3 regions of the Streptomyces sp. NPDC088923 genome follow, and region 2 is predicted to be linked to each of the others. Evidence: riboswitches for the same ligand, from Rfam matches in the RefSeq annotation. Region 2 holds a riboswitch; each other region holds the start of a gene.
The links. Region 2 has a riboswitch for cobalamin ahead of ACIP4O_RS24905 (CbtB-domain containing protein). Riboswitches for the same ligand answer to the same signal wherever they lie in the genome.
Positions count from the first base shown of each region.

Region 1: it holds a riboswitch for cobalamin, as region 2 does, so the genes downstream of both, ACIP4O_RS10880 (cobalamin biosynthesis protein) here and ACIP4O_RS24905 (CbtB-domain containing protein) in region 2, are expected to answer to the same signal.
Region 3: it holds a riboswitch for cobalamin, as region 2 does, so the genes downstream of both, ACIP4O_RS13315 (ribonucleoside-diphosphate reductase subunit alpha) here and ACIP4O_RS24905 (CbtB-domain containing protein) in region 2, are expected to answer to the same signal.

Region 1 covers NZ_JBIVIO010000001.1:2,410,037-2,417,622, reverse strand. The annotation lists gene ACIP4O_RS10900 (class II aldolase/adducin family protein) at 367-1,047, opposite strand; gene ACIP4O_RS10895 (lysozyme) at 1,187-1,915, shown strand; gene ACIP4O_RS10890 (anion permease) at 2,153-3,445, shown strand; gene ACIP4O_RS10885 (hypothetical protein) at 3,457-3,732, shown strand; cobalamin riboswitch at 3,872-4,004, shown strand; gene ACIP4O_RS10880 (cobalamin biosynthesis protein) at 4,115-5,071, shown strand; gene ACIP4O_RS10875 (cobyric acid synthase) at 5,068-6,582, shown strand; gene ACIP4O_RS10870 (putative cobaltochelatase) at 6,683-7,586, shown strand, end outside.
Region 2 covers NZ_JBIVIO010000007.1:267,693-275,278, forward strand. The annotation lists gene ACIP4O_RS24875 (acyl-CoA thioesterase) at 1-51, shown strand, start outside; partial or broken gene ACIP4O_RS24880 (DUF6397 family protein) at 1,349-2,050, opposite strand; gene ACIP4O_RS24885 (roadblock/LC7 domain-containing protein) at 2,266-2,667, opposite strand; gene ACIP4O_RS24890 (PPOX class F420-dependent oxidoreductase) at 2,764-3,192, shown strand; gene ACIP4O_RS24895 (GTP-binding protein) at 3,254-4,018, opposite strand; gene ACIP4O_RS24900 (histidine phosphatase family protein) at 4,229-4,810, opposite strand; cobalamin riboswitch at 4,876-5,009, shown strand; gene ACIP4O_RS24905 (CbtB-domain containing protein) at 5,045-5,275, shown strand; gene ACIP4O_RS24910 (CbtA family protein) at 5,295-6,062, shown strand; gene ACIP4O_RS24915 (class I SAM-dependent methyltransferase) at 6,146-6,763, shown strand; gene ACIP4O_RS24920 (hypothetical protein) at 7,076-7,586, shown strand, end outside.
Region 3 covers NZ_JBIVIO010000002.1:469,023-476,608, forward strand. The annotation lists gene ACIP4O_RS13310 (ribonucleotide-diphosphate reductase subunit beta) at 1-341, opposite strand, end outside; gene ACIP4O_RS13315 (ribonucleoside-diphosphate reductase subunit alpha) at 341-2,728, opposite strand; cobalamin riboswitch at 2,865-2,986, opposite strand; gene mctP (monocarboxylate uptake permease MctP) at 3,332-4,960, opposite strand; gene ACIP4O_RS13325 (DUF3311 domain-containing protein) at 4,957-5,247, opposite strand; gene ACIP4O_RS13330 (GntR family transcriptional regulator) at 5,454-6,251, opposite strand; gene ACIP4O_RS13335 (extracellular solute-binding protein) at 6,631-7,586, shown strand, end outside.

The sequences.
Region 1 (7,586 bases), on a different contig from region 2:
AGTGGTGGGGGGCGGGGATGCGGGGCAGGGCGGTACGGCTCGGTTTCGGCACGGGACGATTCCTCTCCGGGCACCTGCGGGATGTGGAGCGCCTTTCAGGCGTCTTCCCCTTCTCGGCCGGTCCTCCCGCGCTGGGCGGTCAGTGCGCTCGTGCGGCGCAGTGGTGACGGGGCGGGGGAGGTCGCGGGGCTCCGCCCCGGGCCCCGCTCCTCAAACGCCGGAGAGGCTGGAAGCTGCGGGCCCGGATGCGGAGGGCAGTGCTCGCCGGGAGGGACTCGCAGGGCTCCGCCCCGCACCCCGCTCCTCAAACGCCGGAGGGGCTGGAAGTGGCGGGCCGGACGCCGGCCAGGCCGGGCTTGTGGGGTGTCAGGCCGGGGGCTGTCCGTAGGTGCTCAGTGCGGCGGTCGCCTCCGTCAGTTCCTCGGGGGTCAGGACGCGTGGTGTGCGGGCGGGGAGTGCTGCGGCCGTGAGCCAGACGTGGCAGAGCCATTCGAGCTGGGCGGTGCGGTCGTAGGCCGTGGGGAGGTCGGGGGCGAGGGTCAGGGTGCCGTGGTGGGCGAGGAGGCAGGCGGTGCGGTCGGTCAGGGCCGTGCGGGCCGCGTCGGCCAGGGCCTCGGTGCCGTAGAGGGCGTAGGGGGCGACGCGGACGGGGCCGCCGAACAGGGCCGTGACGTAGTGGACCGGCGGTATCTCGTCGACCAGGAGCGAGGCCGCCGTCGCGTGCACCGCGTGCGTGTGGACCACGGCCCTGGCCTCCGGGCGGTCGCGGTGGACGGCGAGGTGGAGGGGGAGTTCGCTCGTCGGGCGCAGGCCGCCGAGTACCTGCCGGCCCGCCATGTCGACGGCCACCACGTCGTCCGGGCCGAGTTCCTCGTACGGGACGCCCGTCGGTGTCACGAGGATCAGCGTGCCGAGCGCCGGATCGTCGACCCGCAGCGAGACATTCCCCGAGGTGCCCGTGACGAGTCCGTCGGCGACGCTGCGGCGTGCCACGGCGAGCAGTTCCGTCCAGGCGGCGCGGGTGCCGGGTCCAGGGGTCCGTTCCATGCCCGTATCCTCGCAGCCGCTCCGGCGGGGGCGCGGACGGATGAGCGCGGCGAATCGCGGGCTTATTTCCCGCTTTACATATGGATCAGCCGTTACGCTCGGCGCGATTTCCGTCCGTCCTCTCCTCTTCGGGGGCCCCATGAGGCGTCTACGCCGCACCCGTTCCGCCCTGCTCGGCCCGGCGGTCCTCGCCGCCGTGACACTCTCCGTGACCCCGGCTCTCGCGGCCGGGCCCGAGGGGCCGCGCGGGCACGACGTCTCCGCACACCAGGAGACGGTGGACTTCGCCGCGGCGCGGAAGAAGGGCGCGCGGTTCACGTACGTGAAGGCGACCGAGTCGACGACGTACCGCAGTCCCGTCTTCGAGAAGCAGTACGGCGGTGCCGCCAAGGCGGGGCTGCTGCGCGGCGCGTACCACTTCGCGCTGCCCGACCGCTCCTCCGGCACCCGGCAGGCCGCCTTCTTCGTCCGCAACGGCGGCGACTGGCGGCCCGACGGACGGACGCTGCCGCCGGCGCTCGACCTGGAGACGAACCCGTACGACGCCCAGCACAAGTGCTACGGGATCAGCAAGCAGAAGATGCGCGCCTGGATCAGCGACTTCAGCGACGAGACGCTGCGGCTGACCGGGCGGCGACCGATGATCTACACGACCGCGCACTGGTGGAACACCTGCACCGGACGCAGCACCGCCTTCGCCGACACGCACCCGCTGTGGCTCGCGAACTGGGGAGAGAGCCCGGGTGAGCTGCCGGCGGGGTGGACGTACTGGACGTTGTGGCAGTACGCGGTGAAGGGGCCGCTGCCCGGTGACCAGAACGTGTTCAACGGCTCCGCGGCGGACCTGGAGCGCTTCACGGACGGCTGAGGCGAGCGGCGCGGGCAGGGGGCGCGGGGCGCGGCGGCGGTGCGGGGACGGGAGGGGCGGCGGTGCGGGGACGGGGCGCAAGCGGAATCCGCGCGGCGGCGCCCCGGGTCCCGCGCGCGGCCCCCGCGCCGCGTCACTCCGGTTCAGGTCACCACAGCGCCCGCCCCAGTTCATCTTCCGTTCACTCGGATTGCTTACGTTCGGCGTGACATTGACGTCCAACAGAAGCCTGGGTAAATGGAACACATCACGCTTCTCCTCGGGATCGTGATCGTCACCGCTCTCGTGTTCGATTTCACGAACGGTTTCCACGACACCGCCAACGCGATGGCGACCACCATCTCCACCGGCGCCCTCAAGCCCAAGACGGCCGTGGCGATGTCCGCGGCGCTCAACCTCGTGGGTGCCTTCCTCTCGGTGGAGGTCGCCAAGACGATCTCGGGGGGAATCGTCGACGAGTCCGGGCTCAGGACGGAAGTGATCTTCGCGGCGCTCGTCGGCGCCATCCTGTGGAACCTCGTCACCTGGCTGCTCGGCCTGCCCTCCAGTTCCTCCCACGCCCTCTTCGGCGGGCTCATCGGGGCCGCTGTCATGTCGGCGGGCTTCTCCAGCGTCAACGGCGGCACGATCGTCACCAAGATCGTGATCCCGGCCGTGGCGGCGCCCGTCGTCGCGGGCCTCGCCGCCTTCGCGGCGACCCGGCTGACGTACCGGCTGACCCGCGACGTCGACGAGAAGACCGGGGCGAAGGGGTACCGGGTGGGGCAGATCGCCTCCGCCGGGCTCGTCTCGCTCGCGCACGGGACCAATGACGCGCAGAAGACGATGGGCATCATCACGCTCGCCCTCGTCACCGGCGACGTGCTCAAGCCGGGGGCCAATCCGCCGGTGTGGGTGATCCTCTCGGCCGGGTGCGCGATCGCGCTCGGCACGTATCTCGGCGGCTGGCGCATCATCCGCACGATGGGCACCGGGCTCACCGAGCTCGCGCCGCCGCAGGGCTTCGCCTCGCAGACCGGCGCGGCGACCGTCATCCTCGCCTCCTCGCACCTCGGCTTCTCGCTCTCCACGACCCAGGCGTGCTCCGGTTCGGTGATGGGCGCGGGCCTCGGGCGCAAGGGCGGCACGGTGCGCTGGTCGACGGCGGGGCGGATGGCGATCGCCTGGCTGCTCACGCTCCCGGCCGCCGCGCTCGTGGGCGCGGGCGCCGAGTTCCTGACCCGGCAGGGCACGTGGGGGGTCGCCCTCACCGGCGTACTGCTCCTCGCGGGAGCCGGGACGATCTACGTACTGTCGCGGCGCCGGCCGGTGAGCCACCACGACGTGACCGGCGACGGCGAACCCGCCGGAGTCGTCACCCAGGCCCTCGCCGCGGTCGCGCCGCCGCCCGCCGGGACACTCACAGTGCCGGTCCAGCCGACGGCGGCCGAGGCGCCGGACGCCCTCCACCCCCCGCTCACGGCGGAACTCCCCGCCCCGCAGGCGACCGAGACCCCGCGCCACACCGCGGGCTCCGGCACCGCGGCCTGAAAGGAACCGGCATGAACATCGACTGGGCGGCCCTCGGCTCCGTCTTCGGCGTGAGCCTGCTCGTCACGGTGGGCCTCGTCGGCGCCTTCGCCCTCGGCATCGCGGGCCTCTCGCGCGCCTCGGCCGCGACGGCGGAGGACGGCGGCGCGGGCGGGGACGCGGGTACGGGCGCGGGCAGCGGTACGGGGACGAGCGGCCAGGCGCTGCTCGCCCGGCTCGGCGCGTACGCCTGTTTCGGGGTGTGCCTCGCGGCGGTCGCGTTCGGGATCTACGTGATCGTGGCCTGAGCGGACCCACCGGCCCCGCGAGGCCCCCGAGGCAGGGGGCGGCGCGGGGCTTTCGCATGACGTGGACGGAGGAGGGGGCGCGGGGCCCCGGCGGCCGATTCGTCCCTCTTGCGTCAAGTGCGAGTTGACGCCCGGTCTCGGGGCGTGATGCACTGCCGGGGCCATTTCGGCGGCTGTGGAGGAAGTACCGGTGCGAATCCGGCGCGGTCCCGCCACTGTGAGCGGGGGGTGATCCCCGTAAGTCAGGAACTCCCGGCGCCGAATCACGTCGTACCAGGGCGCGGACCCTGAGAGTAGGACACCCCCATGCCCGGCATACGCCGCAGTGCGCACCCGCCAGCCCGTCCGCTCCCCCGGCGAGGCGTGAGCGCGGACTGACGCCATGCCTGCCGGACGTGTTTTCGCGGTCGGCGCCACCGTCGGCCTGCTCGGCGACTCCCTCTTCGGCGATCCGCGCCGCGGCCACCCCGTCGCGGGGTACGGGCGCCTCGCGGGCGTCGCCGAGAAGGCGCTGTGGCGCGACCACCGGGGCGCGGGCGCCCTGCACACCCTGCTGTGCGCGGGCGGCGCCACCGCGCTCGCCGCCGTCGTATCGCGTGCCGCCGCGCGCCGCTCCCCCGCCGCGTCCGCCGCGCTCACCGCGCTCGTGACCTGGACCGTCGTGGGCGGTACCTCGCTCGCGCGCGAGGGGCGCGCGCTCGCCGCCGCGCTCGAAGCGGGCGATCTCGCCGCCGCGCGCGAGCGCCTGCCGCACTTGTGCGGGCGCGATCCGCGCCGGCTGGACGCGGACGCGATCGCGCGCGCGGTCGTCGAGTCCGTCGCCGAGAACACCTCGGACGCGGTCGTCGGGGCGCTCGTGTGGGGCGCGCTCGGCGGGGTGCCCGGGCTCGTCGCCTTCCGGGCCGTCAACACGCTCGACGCGATGGTGGGCCACAAGTCGCCGCGCCACCTGCGGTTCGGCTGGTCGGCCGCGCGGCTCGACGACGTCATGGGCTTCCCCGGCGCCCGGCTCACGGCCGGGCTCGCCGCGCTCGTGGGTGGCGGGCCCCGTACCGCGCTCGCCGCGGTGCGCGAGGACGCGCACAAGCACCCCAGTCCCAACGCGGGACCCGTCGAAGCGGCCTTCGCGGGCGCGCTCGGGGTGCGGCTCGGCGGGACGCTGTCGTACGGAGGGCGGGTCGAGCACCGGCCCGTGCTGGGCGCGCGGCGCGGGCGGGCGGTCGCCGTGACCGACGTCGAGCGGGCCGTGCGGCTCTCGCGGCGTGTGACGTGGGCGGCGCTCGGGGTGTGCGTCGCGGCGCGGCTCGTCCTCGCGCGGCGCTCGGGGGGTGCGCGGTGACCGGGGGCGGGCTGCTCGTCGCCGGGACGACGTCGGACGCGGGCAAGAGCGTCGTGACGGCCGGGATCTGCCGGTGGCTGGTGCGGCGGGGGGTGAGCGTCGCGCCGTTCAAGGGGCAGAACATGTCGCTCAACTCCTTCGTCACGCGCGACGGCGCCGAGATCGGCCGCGCGCAGGCGATGCAGGCGCGGGCCGCGCGCGTGGAGCCGAGCGCGCTCATGAACCCGGTGCTGCTCAAGCCGGGCGGGGAGCGCTCCAGCCAGGTCGTGCTGCTCGGGAGGCCGCTCGGTGAGCTGAGCGCGCGCGGCTACCACGGGGGGAAGCAGGCGGAGCTGTTCGGGACGGTCGTGGACTGCCTCGCGGAGCTGCGGCGCACGTACGACGCCGTGATCTGCGAGGGCGCGGGGAGCCCGGCGGAGATCAACCTGCGCCGCACCGACCTCGTCAACATGGGGATCGCGCGGGCGGCCCGACTGCCGGTCGTGGTGGTCGGGGACATCGACAGGGGCGGTGTCTTCGCGTCGTTCTTCGGGACGACGGCGCTGCTCTCGGCCGAGGACCAGGCGCTCGTCGCGGGCTACCTCGTCAACAAGTTCCGGGGCGACGTCTCGCTGCTCGAACCGGGCCTGCGGATGCTGCGGGACCTGACGGGACGGGACACCTTCGGGGTGCTGCCGTTCCGGCCGGGGCTCGGCATCGACGAGGAGGACGGCATGGCCGTCTCCTTGCGCGGGGCGGTGCGCGAGTCGCGGCTCGCGGAACCGTACGGGGATGAGGTGCTGCGGGTCGCGGTGTGCGCCGTGCCGCTCATGTCGAACTTCACCGACGTCGACGCGCTCGCCGCCGAACCGGGCGTCGTCGTGCGGTTCGTGGACCGGGCCGCGGACCTCGTGGACGCGGACCTCGTGGTGGTGCCGGGGACGCGGGGGACAGTGCGGGCGCTGGAGTGGCTGCGCGAGCGGGGGCTCGCGGACGCGCTCGCCCGGCGGGCGGCCGAGGGGCGGCCCGTGCTGGGGATCTGCGGCGGGTTCCAGTTGCTCGGGGAGGTGATCGAGGACGAGGTGGAGTCGCGGGCGGGGACCGTGGCGGGGCTCGGGCTGCTCCCGGTACGGGTGCGGTTCGCGCGCGGGAAGACGCTCGCCCGGCCCTCGGGCACGGCGCTCGGGGAGGCCGTCGACGGGTACGAGATCCACCACGGCGTCGCGCGGGTGACCGGCGGCGACGAGCCGTTCCTCGACGGGTGCCGGGTGGGTGCGGTGTGGGGGACGCACTGGCACGGGTCCCTGGAGAGCGACGGCTTCCGGCGGGCCTTCCTGCGGAGGATCGCCGCGCAGGCGGGGCGGGGGTTCGTCCCGGCGCCGGACACGGAGTTCGGGGCCCTGCGGGAGGAGCAGCTCGACGCGCTGGCGGACCTGATCGAGGAGCACGCCGATACGCGTGCGCTGATGGGGTTGATCGAGCGGGGGGCTCCGGCGGGGTTGCCCTTCGTGCCGCCGGGGGCGCCGGGATGACCTCGCGGGGCCCCGCCCCGGTCCCCGCTCCCCCCTTGCCCCCAGCCTTCGGCGGCCCCCGGAAAGGGCTGGAGATGTTCACCCGAAAGGAAGTCCCCGTATGACCACTCTCGACCATCCCTACCCCTTCACCGCCCTCGTCGGGCAGGACGATCTGCGGCTCGCGCTGCTGCTCAACGCCGTGTCCGGGCGCGTCGGCGGGGTGCTCGTGCGCGGCGAGAAGGGGACGGCCAAGTCCACCGCCGTGCGGGCGCTCACCGCCTTGCTGCCCGAGGTCGAGGTCGTGGCGGGGTGCCGGTTCTCCTGCGACCCGGCGGCTCCCGATCCGCGGTGTCCCGACGGGCCGCACGCTCCCGCCCAGGCGGACGCGCGGCGAGCGGCGCGGATGGTCGAGCTGCCCGTGGGGGCCTCCGAGGACCGGCTCGTCGGCGCGCTCGACATCGAGCGGGCGCTCGCCGAGGGCGTCAAGGCCTTCGAGCCGGGGCTGCTCGCCGCCGCGCACCGCGGCATCCTCTACGTCGACGAGGTCAACCTCCTCGGCGACCACCTCGTGGACCTGCTGCTCGACGCCGCCGCCATGGGCGTCTCCTCCGTCGAGCGCGAGGGCGTCTCCGTGCGGCACGCCGCGCGGTTCCTGCTCGTCGGGACGATGAACCCCGAGGAGGGCGAGCTGCGTCCCCAGCTCCTCGACCGTTTCGGTCTCACCGTCGAGGTCTCCGCCTCGCGCGAGACCGAGGAGCGCGTCGAGGTCGTACGGCGCCGGATGGCGTACGAGGACGACCCCGCCGCCTTCGCCACACGCTTCGCCGGCGACGAGGCGGCCCTGCGCGCCCGGATCGCGGAGGCCCGGGAGCTGCTGCCCCGCGTCGTCCTCGGCGACACCGCGCTGCGTCAGATCGCCGCGACGTGCGCCGCCTTCGAGGTGGACGGGATGCGCGCCGACCTCGTCATGGCCCGTACCGCGACAGCTCTCGCCGCCTGGGCCGGGCGGGAGAGCGTGCTCG
Region 2 (7,586 bases):
CACGATATCCGGGCGCGGCCCGGCGAGGCGCCGCACGAGCCGGGCGCATAGCCGCCGGACCAGAACGCGCGCGACCGTGGCCGTGTTCACCGGCACCGCCCCTGGCCGGTGCCGCCGGTCCGGCGGCACTCGCGGTACGCCGTGCCGCCGCCCCGCCGGGGCCACGGCACGAACCGTCGCCGCGCCCGCCGCGCGCCGGGGTCGGCACCCTCGTCGGCGCGCAGCGAGGGGCAGCAGGAGGGCGGAACGGACGAGGGACCCGAGGCGCACGCGTGCGGACAGCACCGGTGCCGAAGAGGGGCCGGGGACTGGGCCGGGAGTGACGCGACGGGCGACGGGCGTCGACTTCGGCGGCCGGGTACGCAGCCGGGATCGGTTGGGCCGACGGGGCACCGGCCTGCTGGCCTACTGGAGGCGACGGGGGCCCCGAAGGCGAGGCCGCGCGCGGCGAGGGGCACGGCGGACCGGTGGGCGAGGTGCGCGGCGGATTGGCGGGGGCGGTCCCGGGGAGCGTGGGCCCGCCCGGGGAGGGGGACACCGGCGGCGTGACAGGCGGCGAGCCACCGGGCTCCGGAGCCATGGGAACGGCAGACGGCTCCGGCCCCGTGGGCGAGGCCGTCGGCGCCACGGCGCTCGGCTGTTCAGCGGGCGCGGGCCGCGCGGACGTGGCATGCGTCCCGGACGCGAGCGGCGCGGTGGGCGCCGAGCCGTGCTCCCGGGACGTGAGCGGAGACGGGACCGGGAGCGAGGGCCCGGCCGAAAGCGCGTCCACCAGTGACGGGGCAGCGGCTCCCGGTCCCCAGCGCGTCGGCGCGGACGGGGCCGGGAACGACGCCGTGCCCTTCGTGGCGGGAGACGGCGCACGGGGCGCCGGGGCCGTCGGCATCCCGAGAGAGGAAGAAGCCGTCTGCCGTTGGGGAGTTGACGGCTCAGAGGGACCCGGACGTGTCGAGGTGGTGGCGGGCGTGGTGCTCGGTTGTGCGGGAGACGCCACCGGTTCCGGGAATGGCAGGGTCTGAGCGACCGGGTGCGGGGACACGACGCGCGGTGCGGGGTGCGCGGGCGAGGCCGGGGTGGTCCGGGGCGCGGAGCCGCGCGGGAGCGAGGGCGCGGGCGGAGCGGCGGGCCGGGGAGGCGGCGTCGGCTCCGGGGACGGTGCGGGTCGCGGGACGGGAGAGGACCGGTTGTCTGCGGCGGAGGGTGTCGAAACGCGTCCCGGCGGAGACGACGAGACACCCTTGAGGACGACCCCCTCCGTGCCCGGCCCCACCCGGACCTTCCGTACTGTCCGAGGCGCCGGCCGGTCGGCTCGGGCGCGTGTCAGCTCGCCAGCGAATCGCGCCTGGACGTCCGCGAGTTCATCAGCCCCCAGGGCGCTCATCAGGGACGTCAGCGCCGGATCTCCCTGCGCGGGGACGAGGCGCCGCAGGTACCCGCACTCGTCGGGGTCCGCCGCGCGGGCCGTCTCCTCGGGGCCGAGCTGGACCGCGAGGAGGGCCGCCCGCTCCCACGGGTCGGAGCTGAGCCGGTGCAGGGATTCTCGCCGCCGCTCCCGCCACCGCGCCGCACGCCGGTCCCCCTCCGCCATGGAGCGCAGTCCGGCCGGGAGCCTGCCGACCAGCAGCTCGGGTCTGCGCCGTCCCAGCTCCTCGACTTCCGCGGCGAGGTAGGCCCAGACGACGGCCCGGTAGCGGTTGAGGTGGACGTCGACCGGCGCGAGCAGGCCCAGCTTGGCGAGGCGGGTGAAGCGGTGCGGGGCGATGCCGAGCAGTTCGGCGGCGTCGGCGGTGCCGACGCACCGTACCGCCTCGCGGAGAGCAGCCGGGAAGCCGGGCGCCGCCCGCCGCCGCTCGATCTCTTCGGCGGTGAAACGGCGCGGGAGCGTGCCGCGTCCGGGTACGGAGGGCAGCACGTCGAGGACGGCCGCCCGCTCCACCTCATCGGTCGCCAACCCCAGCAGGGCGGCGGCCTGTTCCGGGGTGAGCAAGTCCCCCTGGACCGACCTCGCGCCCGGCGTCGCCGCCACCGTCGTCATGCCACGTACCGCCATACCGTCCCCCTCGGAGCCGAACCTTGGGACAGACCGTATGGGACAGGACAGACACCACCTTCACCCTGCCTGTGGATAACTCAGCGGCAATCAGATCATCCGATCACCAACGCGGCGAAGATCGGAAAATCACCCCGTCCACGCATCTTCCGCGCACACCCCCGAGCGCACCCTCCCGCGACCTCACCGCGACCACCCGCGACTTCCCCGCACCCTCACCCAGCCGCTCCCGGCCGCCGGGAATCCACCCCCAGGTGCTCCCCCACCTTGCTCACGAGCAGCGTCATCTCGTAGGCCACCTGACCCACGTCGGCGTCCGAGCCGCTCAGCACGCACAGGCAACTGCCGTCGCCCGCCGCCGTGACGAAGAGAAGCGCCTCGTCGAACTCGATGACCGTCTGGCGGACCTTGCCCACCTTGAAATGCGTGCCCGAGCCCTTGGCGAGGCTGTGCAGACCCGAGGCGACCGCCGCGAGGTGCTCGGCGTCCTCGCGCGCGAGGTCGGCGCTGAGCCCCGTGACGAGTCCGTCGTTGGACAGCACCAGAGCGTGCCTGATGTGCTCGACGCGCTGGGTGAGTTCGTCGAGAAGCCACCCGAGTCTTGCGTTCCGTTCCACGTTCCGCTCTCCCCGTCCGCAGCCGCTCCCCCTGTTCGGAGGAACCCTTCGGCAAGCCTTCCCCACCACCCGGCGGACAGCAAGGATGATGAGCATATGACCCACAAAATGACCGATGAAGAATGGCGGACCTTCGTCTCGGAAGGCACACGGACGGCGAAGCTGGCCACCGTGCGGGCGGACGGAAGTCCGCACATCGCCCCGATCTGGTTCGTTCTGGATGGTTCGGACCTGGTCCTCAACACCGGCAAGGACACCGTCAAGGGGCGGAATCTGGCCCGCGACGGGCGTGTCGCGCTGTGCGTGGACGACGAGCGCCCGCCGTTCTCGTTCGTCACGATCGAGGGCTCCACCGAAATCAGCGAAGACCCCGAGGAGTTGCTGCGCTGGGCCACGGCGATCGCCGAGCGCTACGTGGGCCCGCAGGAAGCCGAGGTCTACGGGCGCCGCAACGGGGTGCCGGGGGAACTCCTCGTCCGGGTCAAGGTCGAGAAGGTCGTCGCCTACGGCGGCGTCGCCGACTGACGCCCCGTCGGCGGCGCCGGCCGCCACCCCGGCCGACGCCGCCGGCCCGCTCCGCCGCGACTTACCGCCCCACCGCCTGAAGCAGTCGCGCCGCCCGGAACCTCCCCGTGTACGCCACGAGTTCCGCGAGGACATGACGGACCGTCGCCGCCTCGCGCACATCACCGGCGAGCACGGGGACGCCCGGGGACAGGCCGAGCGCCGACGCGACCTGGCCGGGGGTGTACGCGGTGGGCCCCGCGAAGCGGTTCATCACCACGACGAAGGGCAGCGCCCGCTCCTCAAGCCGGTCCACGAGCGCGAAGCTCTCGGCGAGCCGTCCGGTGTCGACGAGGACGACGGCACCGAGAGCGCCGCCGCACATGTCCTCGCAGAGCGCCGCCGACCGTTCGAGCCCCGGGACGCCGAAAAGACACAGCGTCAGGTCGGGACGCAGCACGATCCGCCCGAAGTCGAGCGCGACCGCCCCCACGCCGCTCCCCCGCTCCCCCGCACCACCGGCCGGCTCGTACGCGACGACGGGGCCGTACGGGCGCGGCGACACCGGTACGGCTGCCTCCCCACCCAGCCCACCACCGTCCGGGCCACGGCCGCCCGGCCCACCACCGTCCGAGCCACCGCCATCCGGCCCACCACCGTCCGGAGCCTCGCCCTCCAAGGCGTGGCCCTCCGGCCGCCCACTCCCCCACGCGGGCCCACTCCCCCACGCGGGCCCTCTCCCCCGCGCGGCACCGACGAACGAGGTCTTGCCGGTGGCGGGCCCACCCGAGACGACGATCTTGAGGATGAGGCGTTCCCCCGCCGCGTGCCACCGTCCGTCGCTCATCCGCCACTTCCCTCGCCAGCGCACCCCAGGCACCAGCCGTCCCGGTGCCGAAGCGCCCAGGATGACAAGCCACCGGGCAAAGGGGGCGAAGTGCGGGATTCTTTACCGGATGGGCATGTTCGTGCCCGGACCGGACCGTTTCGCACCGCACCGGGTTCGCCAGCGACGGAATTCACGATCACGCGAACCAGGAACGAACCGAATGGACGGTCAGGACAGCACCAGGTTCCACCGCCCGCCGTGCCCGCTGAGCGTCGTCACCGCCAGCGGGCGGACGTCGACGCGCCAGTACGCGGGGAGGGGGAGGCCGAGGGCGTGGACGAGGGCGGCGCGGACCGTGTCCGGTTCGACGAACAGGGGCAGCGGCCCCGTCACCGTTTCCGCGAGGTGGTCGAGGTGCGCGCCGACGCGCCGCACCAGGTCGGTGAGCGGTTCGCCGTCACCGCCGGGGCGTGCCGCCGGGTCGGAGAGCCAGGCGGCGAGGGCGGTGGGCTCCGCCGCGGCCACCGCGTCGAGCGGACGGCCGCGCCAGCTTCCCGGCTCCTGCCCGGCGAGGGCGGGTTCGGGGACGGCCCCGGGGTGGCCGAGGAGGGCGGATGTCTCTCGGCAGCGCGGCGAGGGCGCGCGGCGAGCCCGTACCCGTACGTTCTCCGCCCGCATCGGCACACCGCTCGCCCGCAGTTCGGCGGCGGCCGCGCGGCCCCGGTCCGTGAGCGGTGTGCCGTCGTCGAAGGCGGCGGAACGGCTCGCCTCGCTCTCCGCCGCCGAGACAAGGATCACTCGGATCGTCATACCGGCCCGCTTTCACCGTTTGTCATGTCCCACGTCCAGCAGGCGCACTTGGCGTTCGGACGGGTGAGCGATATCGTCCCGATGACCTTACAAGCGACATGACGGAATCCGGTGAGAGCCCGGAACGGTCGCGCCACTGTATGCCTGGCCCCGTACGCGGACCCGGCGAGTCAGACCCGTCATGCGTATTCGAAGCTCCATCGACCGGGACGCGAGTTCCCCAGGAGGCTTGCCATGGCGCAGTCCGCCGCCCCGCCCGTTTCGGGCTCTTCCTCCGCTTCCGAGACCCCGCTTCGGCTGCCGATCCGCACGGTGCTGCCGTGGGCGGTCTTCGTCGGTCTCCTCATGCTCATCGCGCTCTACTTCGTCGGCGCCGAGCAAGGCGCCACCTCGCTGTTCTCCGGCACGGGCGTCCACGAGTGGGTGCACGACGGCCGGCACCTGCTCGGTTTCCCCTGCCACTGACGGGCGGATTCGTACTCTCATGAACTCCGCCATCGTCAGGAAACTCCTCGTGCGCGGGATGCTCGCCGGTCTCGCCGCCGGGGTCCTCGCCTTCGTCGTCGCCTACCTGCTCGGGGAGCCCCGGGTGGACTCGGCGATCGCTCTGGAGGAGGCGCACTCCCACGGGGGAGGCGGCCACGAGCACGAGGTCGAGGTCGTCAGCCGCGGCCTCCAGTCCACCGCCGGGCTCGCGACCGGTGTCCTCGCCTACGGGGTCGCCTTCGGCGGCATCGTGGCCCTCGCCTACTGCTTCGCGCTCGGCCGTGTGGGCCGTTTCAGCCCGCGCGCGACCGCCGCGCTCATGGCGGCGGGCGGCCTCTTCGCCGTCTATATCGTCCCCTTCCTCAAGTACCCGGCGAACCCCCCGGCCGTCGGGAACCCCGACACGATCGGCAAGCGCACGGCGCTGTACGGGCTGATGATGCTGCTCAGCGTGCTGCTCGCGCTCGCGACCGTGATCATCGGCAAGCGGCTCGCGCCGACGCTCGGCAACTGGTGGGCGACGGTCGTCGCGCTCGCCGGCTTCGCCGTCGTGATCGGCCTCGCCTACGCGTTCCTGCCGTCCGTCAACGAGGTCGGACACGACTTCCCCGCCACGCTGCTGTGGCAGTTCCGCGTGGCCTCGATCGGTATCCAGCTCACGTTGTGGACCGGTTTCGGCCTGCTCTTCGGTGAGTTGGCGCAGCGGATGCTCGCGCCCGCCGAAAGGCGCGTCAGGGCCGGCTCGGTGGCCTCGGCCGCTGCCTGAGCCACATCCCGTACGCCACGGGGGAGGGACCCGATTCCCGGGCCCCTCCCCCGTTCCGCGTCCCCGCGGGCAGGATGGACGGCATGAACGAGAAGACCCAGCAGGAGGTACGGGAGTTCTTCGGATCGCGCGCGGCGGGCTGGGAGGACAGGTTCCCCGGCGATCAACCGCGCTACGACGCGGCCACGGCGGTCCTCGGACTGCGCCCGGGTGATGTGGTGCTCGACGCGGGCTGCGGCACGGGCAGGGCGCTCGCGCCGCTGCGGGAACGCGTCGGGATCGCGGGCGCCGTGCTCGGCGTGGACCTGACGCCTCAGATGCTGCGCGAGGCGGACGCGAAGGGCCGGGCGCGGCACGGCACACTCGTCCTGGCGGACGTGGCGCGGCTGCCGCTGCGGGAGGGGGCCTGCGACGCGGTGTTCGGGGCGGGGCTCGTCTCGCACCTGCCGGGCCCGGAGACCGGCCTGCGGGAACTCGCGCGGGTGACCCGGCCCGCCGGGCGGCTCGCCCTCTTCCACCCGCTCGGGCGCGCGGCCCTCGCGGCGCGCCACGGAAGGGAGCTGAGCGAGGACGATGTACGGACCAGGGCGCGTCTCGTCCCGCTGCTGGACGCCACGGGCTGGCGGCTCGTGTCGTACGTGGACGAGGACACGCGCTTTCTCGCGGTGGCGGTACGGAAGCCGGAGCGGCCCGTGACCTGACGGGCTGCCGGTACGCCTCGCCCTGACCCGTGACGGGACGCCTCACTCTGACCGGGGAGGCGCGCTCACCCTGACCGGTGATCGGGGCGCCTCACCCTGACCGGCGACCGTCGCCCCGCCCCGTACCGTCCCTGCTCGCTCCCCCGCTCGCCTGCGACTCGCATGCCGGGTGAAGGCTTCGGGACGGGCTTGTGCGGCCTCTCGACGCCGTGGTTACCGACTGGTTAAGGTGCGCCAGCCCGCACGAGGCGGGCCCCCGTCGTCCTGCCTCCGCACGGGACGGGACGCTCGGGCGGCGATCGGGAGGCGGACGTGAGCGAGCCGGAGGACACGGGGAACGGGACCGTGGTGAGGGAGGTGCCGGAGACCGCGCGGGCGACGGGTGAGGAGCCGGGGCGGCCGGACGTGGCCGCGGCGGGCGAGGGCGAAGGGCTCGCGGGTGGTGAGGAGGACGCGCTGCTCGTCCTCACCGCCGCGCTGCTCACCCCGGCCCAGTTCCCCGGGGCCCTCGGCGACGACTACCCGGAGGCATGCGGCCGGCTGGGGCTGCCGCCCCTCGTCCAGGGCTACGGACTCGTCCTCGGGCAGGACGGGGCGGGGGCGCGGTGGACGGTCGTGGTCGACGACGTCTCGCTGGTCGCCGTCGCGATCGCCTCGTGGGACTGCGGGATGGAGTACGAGCTGACGCCGGTTCCGCGCGCGATCGTGGCGACCCTGCCGGGCTGGCCCCTGGCGCTCGCGGTCGCCGCCCCCGGCGTGCCCGCGCCGCACGACCCGGACCTCTCGGGGGACCCGGAGGCCCCCGAGGCCCTGCGCCCGCCGT
Region 3 (7,586 bases), on a different contig from region 2:
ACGGCCTCCTCGAAGAGCTGCCGGCTCAGGTAGAGCCGCGCCTCCGGGGAGTTGATGTGCTTGTACAGCGTCAGCACCAGGTTGTTCGAGACGATCGAGTCGCCCGTCGCGAAGAACGCGACGAGACGGCCGATGAGGTGCTGCTCGCCGGGCGTGAGCTTCGCGAGGTCGGAGACGTCCGAGTGGAGGTCGACCTCCTCGACGGTCCACGTGTTCTTGATCGCGTCCCGGTAGCGCTCGTAGAAGTCCGGGTAGCGCATGGGGCGCAGGGTCAGCTCGAAGCCCGGGTCCAGCAGGTTCTGGTTGCGCTTCTTCTGCTCGGGAAGGGTGGATTCGGACATTACTGGCAGGCCTCGCAGGACTCGGGGTTCTCCAGGGAGCAGGCGATCGCCTCGGCGTCCGCGACGCTCGGCGCGGCGGGCTTGGCCTGCTCCGGGATGGGTGCGGCCTCGGCGGCCGAGGAACCGGCCGCGCGGGCGATGCGCGTCGCGGGACGCGAGCGCAGGTAGTACGTCGTCTTCAGGCCCTTGTTCCAGGCGTGCGCGTACATCGAGGAGAGCTTGCCGATCGTCGGCGTCTCCATGAACAGGTTGAGCGACTGGCTCTGGTCGAGGAAGGCGGTGCGCTCGGCGGCCATGTCGATGAGGCCGCGCTGCGGCAGCTCCCACGCCGTGCGGTACAGCGCCCGGACCTCCTCGGGAATCCAGTTGAAGCCCTGGACCGAGCCGTTCGCCTCGCGCAGCGCCTCACGGGTGCGCGCGTCCCACACGCCGAGCTTCTTCAGGTCCTCGACGAGGTAGCCGTTGACCTGGAGGAACTCACCGCTGAGCGTCTCGCGCTTGAAGAGGTTGGAGACCTGCGGCTCGACGCACTCGTAGGCGCCGGCGATCGAGGCGATCGTCGCGGTCGGCGCGATCGCGAGGAGCAGCGAGTTGCGCATGCCGCTCTCGGCGATACGGGCGCGCAGCGCCTCCCACCGCTCCGGCCAGGTCCGCTCCACGTCGTAGTGGTCGGGGTGCAGGACACCGCGCGCGGTCCGGGTCTTCTCCCAGGCGGGGACCGGGCCGTGCTTCTCGGCGAGGTCGGCGGAGGCCTCGTAGGCGGCGAGCATGATGCGCTCGGCGATCCGGGTGGAGACCGCCTTCGCCTCGGCCGAGTCGAAGGGCAGCCGCAGCTTGAAGAAGACGTCCTGGAGGCCCATCGCGCCCAGGCCCACCGGGCGCCAGCGGGCGTTGGAGGCGGCGGACTGCTCGGTCGGGTAGAAGTTGATGTCCACGACGCGGTCGAGGAAGGTGACGGCCGTGCGGACGGTCTCGTCCAGGCGCTCCCAGTCGATCGCGCCGTTCTCGACGAACGCGCCGAGGTTGATCGAGCCGAGGTTGCACACGGCGGTCTCGCCGTCGTCGGTGACCTCGATGATCTCGGTGCACAGGTTCGAGGAGTGGACGACGCTGCCGGGCTCGGCGGTCTGGTTCGCGGTGCGGTTGGAGTGGTCCTTGAAGGTCATCCAGCCCTGGCCGGTCTGCGCGAGGGTACGCATCATGCGGCCGTACAGCTCGCGCGCCGGGATCGTCTTGCGGGCCAGGCCCTTCGCCTCGGCGGCGCGGTACGCGGCCTCGAACTCCTCGCCCCACAGGTCGGTCAGCTCGGGCACGTCGGCCGGCGAGAAGAGCGACCACTCGGCGTCGGCGGCGACGCGGCGCATGAACTCGTCGGGAATCCAGTGCGCGAGGTTGAGGTGGTGGGTGCGGCGCTGGTCCTCGCCCGTGTTGTCGCGCAGCTCCAGGAACTCCTCGATGTCCGAGTGCCACGTCTCCAGGTAGACGGCGGCGGCGCCCTTGCGGCGCCCGCCCTGGTTGACGGCGGCGACGGAGGAGTCGAGCGTCTTGAGGAAGGGGACGATGCCGTTCGAGTGCCCGTTGGTGCCCCGGATCAGCGAACCGCGCGAGCGGATGCGGGAGTACGCGATGCCGATGCCGCCCGCGTGCTTGGAGAGCCGGGCGACCTGGAGGTAGCGCTCGTAGATCGAGTCCAGCTCGTCCTTCGGCGAGTCCAGGAGGTAGCACGAGGACATCTGCGGGTGCCGCGTACCGGAGTTGAAGAGCGTCGGCGAGGAGGGCAGGTAGTCCAGGCGGCTCATGAGCCGGTACAGGCTCGCGACCTCGTCGACGGCCGGGAGGCTGTCGTCGGCGGCGAGCCCCGCGGCGACGCGCAGCAGGAAGTACTGCGGGGTCTCGACGACCTTGCGCGTGATCGGGTGCCGCAGCAGGTAGCGGCTGTAGAGGGTGCGCAGGCCGAAGTAGCCGAAGCGGTCGTCGCCCTCGGTGTCGACGAGCGCGTCCAGGCGGGCGGCGTGCGCGGCGACGAACTCCGCGGTGCGGTCGCCGATCAGGCCCTCGCGGTGGCCCACGGCGACGGAGGCCGCGAAGCCGCTCGCGCCCTGCCCGGCGGCCTCCTCGGTGATCGCGAGGGCCAGCAGACGGGCCGCGAGCCGGGAGTAGGCGGGGTCCTCGGAGATGAGCCCGGCGGCGGCCTCGGTGGCCAGCTCGCGCAGCTCCGCCTCGTCGGCGTGGGCGCTGCGGCCGCGCAGGGCGGCGGCGGCGACCCGGCCGGGGTCGGTGTCGGGGAGATCGGCGGTGAGTTCCGTGAGGGTCCGCAACAGGGCGGTCCCGGGAAGGTCCTGCTCGGCCGCGACCGATGAGGCGGGATCTGCTGGCGCGATGGTCACTGGGGTGGCTCTCCCTCGCTCGCTGGGGGCCTCGGGTGCGGGGCGGCGACGGGACGACGGCAGCGCTTTCGGGCACACCGCGTCACGTCCCCGGCCCTTTCCGCGGGGCCCGGACGTCTGGCGCCGTGCCCGGGCGGGGCGGCGGCGCGCTTTCGGCAGGTCATCGGACTCGCAACACGCCACGGGGCGCGTCGCACACCGTTGCGGGACAGTCCCGGACTCGCACCGGATTCCCCTGCCGACAGCGAGGAAGAGCATACATCTGGGGGGCGGGCGGGAAAGGAGGCCCCAGATGTTGTGTCGGGGGTGGGGACTGTTACGTGCGGGTCAACGGTTGTGGGGTGCCGACAAGGTCCCCTGTGCCCGGTGGGGTGACGGGGGGCGGTGGGGGCGGCGACGTCGATCGTATGGCTTGAGGGGACCCCACAAGCGGGGTCGTACGGAGTTTTTACCGGGGGGAGCGGGGCGCGCGCGTGTTCGCATTCCGGTCGCTGTAAGTGAGGACATGTCAAAAAAATCAGCCCCTCCGGCGTTTGAGGAGCGGGGTCCGGGGCGGAGCCCCGCGCGCCGGGGCGGAGCCCCGCGCGGGCCCCGCCCCCGCCGTCAGTGCCCCGCGGTCTCCGGCACAGCCGGCGGCAACTCCTGCTTGACCCCAGGGTCACCCGCGTCCGCCACATAGTCCGACGGCTGGGTCTCGTCCACGCCGTCCGGTGCCTTGAAGGCCCGCAGGACGAAGGTGAGGACGACCGTGACCACGACGTTCAGGACGATCGCCGTCATCCCGATGTACCCGATCTCGCCGAGCCCCGGGATCTCCTTCGAGGAGCCCCCGAAGTGGTCCTGCGTCGGCGAGGACGTCGACCAGGCCGCCCAGGTCCCGTACGCCATCCCGACCGCCCAGCCGGCGAGCAGCGCCCAGCGGTGGAACCACCGTGTGAAGAGCCCGCCGACGAGCGCGGGGAGCGTCTGGAGGATCCAGATGCCGCCGAGCAGCTGGAAGTTGATCGCGACGGTCTTGTCCATGCCGAGCACGAAGATCAGCGCGCCGACCTTCACGAGCAGCGAGACGAGCTTGGAGATCCTCGCCTCCTGCGCCGGGGTCGCGTCCGGCTTCAGGAAGTCCTTGTAGATGTTGCGCGTGAAGAGGTTCGCCGCCGCGATCGACATGATCGCCGCCGGGACGAGTGCGCCGATGCCGATCGCCGCGAAGGCGACCCCGGCGAACCAGTCCGGGAACATGTTCTCGAAGAGCTGCGGGATCGCGAGCTGCCCGTTGCTCACCTTGACGCCGCTCGCGATCGCCATGAAGCCGAGGAGCGCGAGCAGCCCCAGCATGAGCGAGTACAGCGGCAGGATCGTGGTGTTGCGCCGGATCACGTTCCGCTTGCTCGACGACAGCGTCGCCGTCACCGAGTGCGGGTACATGAAGAGCGCGAGCGCCGAGCCGAGCGCGAGTGTCGCGTACCCCCACTGCCCCGCCTCGCCGGGCGCGAGGGCGCCCTTCGGCGCTCCTGTCGCGGGGTTCTTCTGCGAGAGCGCGTCGCCGGCCTTCGCGAAGATGTCGTCGAAGCCACCGAGCTTGATCGGGATGTAGATGATCGCGACCGCGATGACGAGGTAGATCAGCCCGTCCTTGACAAAGGCGATCAGCGCCGGAGCCCGCAGACCCGAGGAGTACGTGTACGCGGCGAGTACGGCGAAAGCGATCAGAAGTGGCAGGTCCTTGACAAACCAGTTCGTGTCGTCGCCGCCGCCCACGCCCATGACGTCCAGGACCGCCTGGATGCCGACGAGTTGCAGCGCGATGTACGGCATCGTGGCGAGGATGCCGGTGAGCGCGACCGCGAGCGAGAGCCCCTTCGAGCCGAAGCGGCCCCGGACGAAGTCCGAGGTCGTCACGTACCCGTGCCGGTGCGAGACCGACCACAGGCGGGGCAGGAAGGTGAAGATGAGCGGGTAGACGAGGATCGTGTACGGCACGGCGTAGAAGCCGGCCGCGCCGCCCGCGTAGATCGCGGCGGGCACCGCCACGAAGGTGTAGGCGGTGTACAGGTCGCCGCCGAGCAGGAACCAGGTCACCCACGTACCGAACGAGCGCCCGCCGAGGCCCCATTCGTCCAGGCTCTCCACGCTGGAGCGACGCCAGCGCGCCGCGAGGAAGCCCATGACGGTGACGACGAGGAAGAAGAAGATGAAGACCGCGAGCGCGATCCCGTTGACGCCGTCCTTCACTTGACCTCACCGCCCCGCGCGGCGCGTCGCACGCGCTGGTCGTGCTGCCACAACTTGTAGGCGAGGAAGGTCAGTCCGCTGGAGATGAAGACCCACAGCATCTGGTACCAGTAGAAGAACGGGATCCCGATGAACGTCGGGTCGATCTTCGCGTACGAACCCACCCACAGCATCGCCACGAAGGGCGCGACGAGACAGAGTCCGACCACGATCCGCAAAGGGGTCACGACCGGCAGCGTCCCGGCACCTCCCCCCGGCTCCGCCGTCGTTCCCGCTTCCCGTGACATGTTCCGGCTCCCCTCGTTCCCCCACGCACCTCGGTGTGCGCGGGCACGCGTCGCCGCACGCGACGCGACGGCGGAAATGTAGGGCAGTTACCGGCCAGGCAACACCCCTGTACCGCATAGCGGACGCGTTCGGGCGCTCGCCCGCGCCCGGGGTGTCCGGGCGTGTGCGCGGGCGGGGGTTTTTGTCCTTCGGGAGGTAACGGGAGTTACGGGCGGCGCAGGTTGGCCACGAACTTGTAACGGTCGCCGCGGTAGACGGAGCGCACCCACTCCACCGGTTCCCCGCGCCCGTCCACCGAGTGCCGCGAGAGCAGCAGCATCGGCAGGCCCACGTCGGTGCCGAGCAGGGACGCCTCGCGCGGGGTCGCGAGCGAGGTCTCGATGGTCTCCTCGGCCTCGGCGAGCCGCACGTCGTAGACCTCGGCGAGCGCCGTGTAGAGAGACGTGTACTTGACGAGGGAGCGGCGCAGCGCGGGGAAGCGCTTGGCCGCCAGGTGCGTCGTCTCGATCGCCATCGGCTCGCCGCTCGCCAGGCGCAGCCGCTCGATGCGCAGCACCCTGCCGCCCGTGTCGATGTCGAGCAGCCCGGCGAGGCGTTCCTCGGCGGTGACGTAGCCGATGTCCAGGAGCTGGGACGTCGGTTCCAGGCCCTGGGCGCGCATGTCCTCGGTGTACGAGGTCAGTTGCAGCGTCTGCGAGACCTTCGGCTTCGCGACGAAGGTGCCCTTGCCCTGGATGCGTTCGAGCCGGCCTTCGACGACGAGTTCCTGGAGCGCCTGGCGCACGGTCGTGCGGGAGGTGTCGAACTCGGCGGCGAGCGCGCGTTCGGGGGGCACCGGGCTGCCCGGGGGCAGGGTGCGGGTCATGTCCTGGAGGTGGCGTTTGAGGTGGTAGTACTTCGGCACCCGGGCGGTGCGCGCGGGTGCCGAAGGGGCCGCGCCGGCCTTGGTCGCGGCGGCCTTGGTGTCCGGGCCGGATCGCGTCCTGCCCCCGTCGGTGCCCATTCTTCGCGCTCGCCTCTCCGGCTCGGCGGCCGTCATGGGGACCGGCCGCTCCTGGGTGCTTGTGGTGCCGTACCGCTTGTGGTGCGGTGGTGTTCGTGCGGTGGTGCTGTTGGCGCCGCCCATCGTGGCACGGCCGCCCGGGCGCAGGGGGCCGGGTCCGTCTGCCCCCGTCCGCCCGCTTGACGCACGGAGTTCAGGTACCGGTCCGATAACGGAGCGGACAGCCCCTCTTATACACCCTTGACACCCCTAAAGGTCTAGGCCAAGCTCCGGGGTACTGGTCTACACCATTAACGACCAGGTCCCAGTCCCGCGAGTGCTGCCGTTCGTGTGCCGTCGCTGTGGGTGGGGGGTTGCTGGAATCCCTGAGGAGGGTGGCGTGAAGCGCAAGCTCATAGCGGCGATCGGCGCTGTCGTGATGATCGGTTCGGTCGCGGCGTGTGGCTCGGACGACGACTCGTCGTCGAACAAGGCGTCGGGCAAGGACGGCTACAAGGGCCAGACCCTGACGGTCTGGGTCATGGACGGCTCGGCGCCCGACCAGTGGCAGAAGGACCTCACGGCGGCCTTCGAGAAGAAGACCAAGGCCAAGGTCAAGTTCGAGATCCAGCAGTGGAACGGCATCCAGCAGAAGCTGACCACCTCGCTCTCGGAGTCGAACCCGCCGGACGTCTTCGAGGTCGGCAACACCCAGACCCCCTCGTACGCCCAGAGCGGCGGCCTGGCGGACCTCGGTGACCTCAAGTCCTCGGTCGGTTCCGACTGGACCGAGTCGATCAACAAGTCGGCGATCGTGGACGGCAAGCAGTACGCCGCTCCGTGGTACGTCGCCAACCGCGTCGTCCTCTACAACAAGAAGATCTGGAAGGACGCGGGGATCACCGACACCCCCAAGACGCGCGACGAGTTCTACAAGGACCTCCAGCAGATCGGCAAGAAGACCAAGGCCGAGCCGATCTACCTGCCGGGCCAGAACTGGTACCACTTCGTCGGCCTCACCATCGGCGAGGGCGCCGAGCTGGTCAAGAAGGACGGCGACAAGTACGTCTCCAACCTGGCCGACCCGAAGGTCACCGCCGCCATGGAGACCTACAAGAAGTTCCAGGCGCTCTCCAAGGCCCCCAAGGACAAGGACGAGGCGACCCCGCAGCAGGGCGAGGTCTTCGCCAAGGGCAAGACCGGCGCCTTCATCGGCATGGGCTGGGAGGCCGGCATCGCCATCAAGGCGAACCCGGCGATCGAGAAGGAGATCGGTTACTTCACGATCCCCGGCGCCACGGCCGACAAGCCCGAGGGCGTCTTCCTCGGCGGCTCGAACCTCGCCGTCGCCGAGGG